2 regions of the Streptomyces sp. NPDC017993 genome follow, and region 1 is predicted to be linked to the other one. Evidence: riboswitches for the same ligand, from Rfam matches in the RefSeq annotation. Region 1 holds a riboswitch; the other holds the start of a gene.
The links. A riboswitch is a leader RNA that binds a small molecule or an ion and turns the genes downstream of it on or off. The one in region 1 is predicted to bind S-adenosylmethionine.

Region 1 (2,196 bases):
GAGTGCCGCGTGCACTGTCTGCCGGGACGGCCCTACTCGCGCCTGCTGAGGTAATGCAGCCGCGCCGAGCCTGAGCGCCGCTGCCGGCTGACGTGGCTGCGCACACCTCTCGCGGGTGCGTACCCGCTATCGAGCCTCAGCTCCAGGCGTATGCGGCAGGCTGCAGGAAGCAGCGGCGAAGCCGTCGATGGCCGAGCTCGTCGAGCCGAGCGCTGCCGGGCCGTCACCTGGACGCCTCGGCATGAAGTCGTCCCGCGAGCGCTGTGTCAGTGAGAGCACTCGCAAAGGCAACTGGCAGACCAGGTAGGGATGTTGGTGATCTGGGTCCGGGTGCCGGTCGCGGCGATGACCCACAGGGACGCCGCGGGGAGAGCCGTCAAGGCAGGGCGAGGGCTGCACAAGCTCACGCGTGCTCCTTCGGCCGGCAGGGCGACTTCGTCGGCTGGGCTTCCTCCGCCGATCTCTCCGCACATGCTCACACGGTCGGTCGCGGGTGTCACCGCGTAGGCCCCGCTGTTCGCACGACCGAAACATCGCGTTCGCAGACCGAGGCGAGGTGTCCGGCCCTTCCGTCTCAGCCTCCGGTCGGCGGCGTTGACATCCCCTCCGCGGCCTGTCTAACTTACGGCGCATCTCGGTCATGAGTGTCAGCGACAAGCCCTGGCTGGCTGGCCGGCAACCCTCGCATCGCGGTGGGGTGCCCCAGGTGACGACCGGACCGGACGAATTTCGGTAAGCGCGAGGCCCCGCGGGGCGGACTTGGGTGTGGGTGACGGCGATGTACGCAGCTCCGGAGATGGCCGCATGGCGGCGCTACGGTCGCGTCGTGACGTCCGTGAACCGTCCGGTCGATCTGCTCCGCGTCAACAGTGCGCTGTGTAGCGCTTCCTGTCGTACCGTCCGCCACAGCTCGTCCGCGGACAGCTGCTGAAACGCTGACGTTCTGACGCAACTGACGCTCTGACGCCCCGAGGGCCCGGCCGTTGGTTGCGCACTGATCTCCCTGCCCCCGTACCGCTCGCTCCCGTGCGCTGCGGCGCGTGCCGAGCCGTGTCTCCGCACCGTGCCGTTGTCGCCTTGGCGGCCGGGGGTGTCCATACCTGCTGGAGTCCTCCATGAGTGAACGTGTCGGCTCTGCTGTGTCCTCCGGCTCAGCACCCCCCATCGAGGCGGTACCCCGCCCCGAGCCCTCCCCGGCCGAACCGCCTCGGCCGCCGGCGCCGCAGCGGGTGCTTCCGCTGCGGCGCCCCGGCCGGTGGATCGCCACGGCGATCGTGCTGGTGCTGGTCGCCCAGATCGTGCACGGGCTGATCACCAACCCCTTCTACCAGTGGGACCGTTTCCTGTACTGGTTCGTGCGTCCCACGATCCTCGACGGCCTGTGGGTCACCCTCGAAGTGGCGGCATACAGCGCGGTGTTGGGGCTGGTCGGCGGTGTTCTGCTCGCGCTGGCCCGGCTCTCCGGGAGTCCGGTGCTGCGCGCGATCAGCTGGACCTACGTCTGGCTGCTCCGCTCGGTGCCGCTGATCGTCGTGCTGCTGTTTCTCTACAACTTCAGCGCCCTCTACAAGACGCTCAGCCTGGGGGTGCCTTTCGGTCCCGCCTTCTTCACCTTCGACGAGTCACGGCTCGCCACCGACATGGTCGTCGCCGTCATCGGCCTCAGCCTCAACGAGGCGGCCTATGCGGCGGAGGTCGTCCGCGGCGGCCTCCTCTCCGTCGACCAGGGGCAGCACGAGGCGTCGGCCGCGCTCGGCCTGCCGAAGGGCTACCAGTTCACGAAGATCGTCTTTCCGCAGGCCCTGCGCTCCATCACCCCGAACTACGTCAACCAGCTGATCGGCCTGATCAAGAGCACCTCGCTGGTGTTCTATGTGTCGCTGCTGGACCTGTTCGGCTCCGCGCAGAGCATGGGTGCCACCTACCCCGGCGACATCGTGCCGTTGCTGCTCGTCGCCACCGTCTGGTACCTGATCCTCACGAGTCTCGTGTCCATCGTCCAGTTCTACGTCGAGCGGTATTACGCCCGGGGCGCCACGCGCAGCCTGCCGCCGACCCCGTTGCAGAAGCTGCGGGCCGGTCTGAGCGACCTGCGGGCCCGCATACGCAGGGAGACCGCCGTATGAGCACCGAGACCACCAACACCGCCCGGGCCGCCACGCCCACCAGGACCGCCGAGATCCTCGCGACGAGCCC
Region 2 (2,196 bases), on a different contig from region 1:
GAGAAGCTCGGGGTCAACCTCGATCTCACCCCGCAGCGGGTCACCGAGGTCGCCCAGGAGGCGGGCATCACCTTCTGCTTCGCGGTGAAGTTCCACCCGTCGCTGCGGCATGTCGCGCCCGCGCGGCGCGAGCTGGGTATCCGTACCACGTTCAACGTGCTCGGCCCGCTGACCAACCCGGCGAAGGTCCGCGCGCAGGCGACCGGTGTGGCGGACGCCCGGATGGCCCCGATCCTCGCCGGGGTGCTCGCCGAGCGCGGCTCGTCGGCGCTGGTCTTCCGCGGCGACGACGGGCTGGACGAGCTGACGACGACGGCGACCTCCCGGGTGTGGATCGTGCGGGACGGCGCGGTGCGCGAGGAGCCCTTCGACCCCAGGGACGTCGGGATCCCGCTGGTGCCGGTGGAGGCGCTGCGCGGCGCGGACGCGTCGTACAACGCCGATGTGGCCCGCCGGCTGCTGGACGGCGAGACCGGGCCAGTACGCGACGCGGTGCTGCTGAACTCCGCGGCCGCCCTGGTGGCCCTGGAGCCCTCCGACGCGCCCTTGGCGGAGCAGATCCGGGCGGGCATCGACAAGGCCGCCCGGTCGATCGACTCGGGGGCGGCCAAGCGGGCCCTGGAGCGCTGGGTGGCCGCCAGCAACGCCTGACCCGGCGCGCGGTGTGACGCGGGACTCGGTCCGTCCTTCGGACCGGGTCTTGCGCCGTTCCGCCGGTGTGGCATGATTCTGCGCAGGTCACGAGTGACAGCGATGCAGGCCCCGGCCCGCTGTCCGGCAACCCTCCTTCCGTGGCGGGGTGCCCCGGGTGATGACCAGGCCGCAGGCAGCGAGGTCTGTGGCAAGCGCGGATCCCTCGCCAGGGATCCTGGTTGTCGAGGGAGATCTCTCCGTGATTCAGCGAATGCGATAGGGCCCGACGGCCCCTTTTCCGCACCCTTTTCTCTTTGCGCTGCGCCGCCGTGGCTCCTTTTGCCCACGCCCATTTCGCAGCGAATTCGCTTATCTCCCAGGGGAGTTCGCCATGTCTGTTTCCGCCGTCGCCGCCGACCGTTCGCTTTGTGCCCCGCTGCCTGTTCTGGGCCGGGATATCCTGGTGCCGCTCGTGACGGGTGGTGAGGTCGACTACGCCGCGCTGGACTACGCCGCCAGCGCGCCGACGCTGCAGCGGGTCTGGGACGACGTGGCCGGCTACGCGCCGTACTACGGCAGCGTGCACCGCGGTGCCGGGTACCTCTCGCAGCTGTCCACCGACCTGTTCGAGAACAGCCGCGCCACCATCGCCGGCTTCCTCGGCTGCCGCGCCGACGACCAGGTGGTCTTCACCCGTTCGACGACCGACTCGCTGAACCTGCTGGCGGCCGCCCTGCCGCGCGGCACCGAGGTCTTCGTCTTCGAGACCGAGCACCACGCCTCGCTGCTGCCGTGGGAGCAGCGGGCGGACACCGCCGTGACGTACCTGAACGCGCCGCGCACCCCGCGGCAGGCGGTGGAGACCCTGGAGAAGGCCCTGGCCGGCCGGGCGGCAGCAGGGACCGGCCCGGCGCTGGTGTGCGTGACGGGGGCCTCGAACGTGACCGGTGAGCTGTGGCCGGTGCGGGAGCTGGCCGCCGCGGCGCACGCGCACGGCGCCCGCATCGTGCTGGACGCGGCACAGCTCGCGCCGCACCACCCCATCGACATCGCCGCCCTGGACGTGGACTGGGTCGCCTTCTCCGGGCACAAGCTGTACGCCCCGTTCGGCGCCGGAGTGCTGGCCGGCCGCGCGGACTGGCTGCAGACCGCGGAGCCGTACCTCGCGGGCGGTGGCGCGAGCCGTAAGGTCTCGCGGCGTGCGGACGGCGGGGTGGACGTCGAGTGGCACACCACCGCGGCCCGGCACGAGGCCGGCTCGCCCAATGTCATCGGTGCCTACTCCATCGCCTCCGCCTGCCAGGCGCTGACCGAGGCAGGGTTCGAGAGCCTGGTCGCCCGCGAGCAGGCGCTGATCGCCCGCCTCCGGGAGGGCCTGGCCGAGGTGCCCGAGGTGAAGGTGCTCTCGCTCTTCGGGGAGGATGCGCCGCGGGTGGGCGTCCTGTCGTTCGTCATCGAGGGCTGGAACAGCTCGCACTTCGCGGCGGCGCTGTCGGCCGAGTACGGCATCGGCGTCCGCGACGGTCTGTTCTGCGCTCACCCGCTCGTGCGGACCCTGCTGGG

Region 2: it holds a riboswitch for S-adenosylmethionine, as region 1 does, so the genes downstream of both, ACH4FH_RS14185 (aminotransferase class V-fold PLP-dependent enzyme) here and ACH4FH_RS12530 (amino acid ABC transporter permease) in region 1, are expected to answer to the same signal.

Annotation. Positions count from the first base shown of each region.
Region 1 covers NZ_JBIRGO010000006.1:133,131-135,326, reverse strand. The annotation lists SAM riboswitch class IV at 637-745, shown strand; gene ACH4FH_RS12530 (amino acid ABC transporter permease) at 1,116-2,126, shown strand; gene ACH4FH_RS12525 (amino acid ABC transporter ATP-binding protein) at 2,123-2,196, shown strand, end outside.
Region 2 covers NZ_JBIRGO010000007.1:7,871-10,066, forward strand. The annotation lists gene trpD (anthranilate phosphoribosyltransferase) at 1-651, shown strand, start outside; SAM riboswitch class IV at 737-854, shown strand; gene ACH4FH_RS14185 (aminotransferase class V-fold PLP-dependent enzyme) at 1,025-2,196, shown strand, end outside.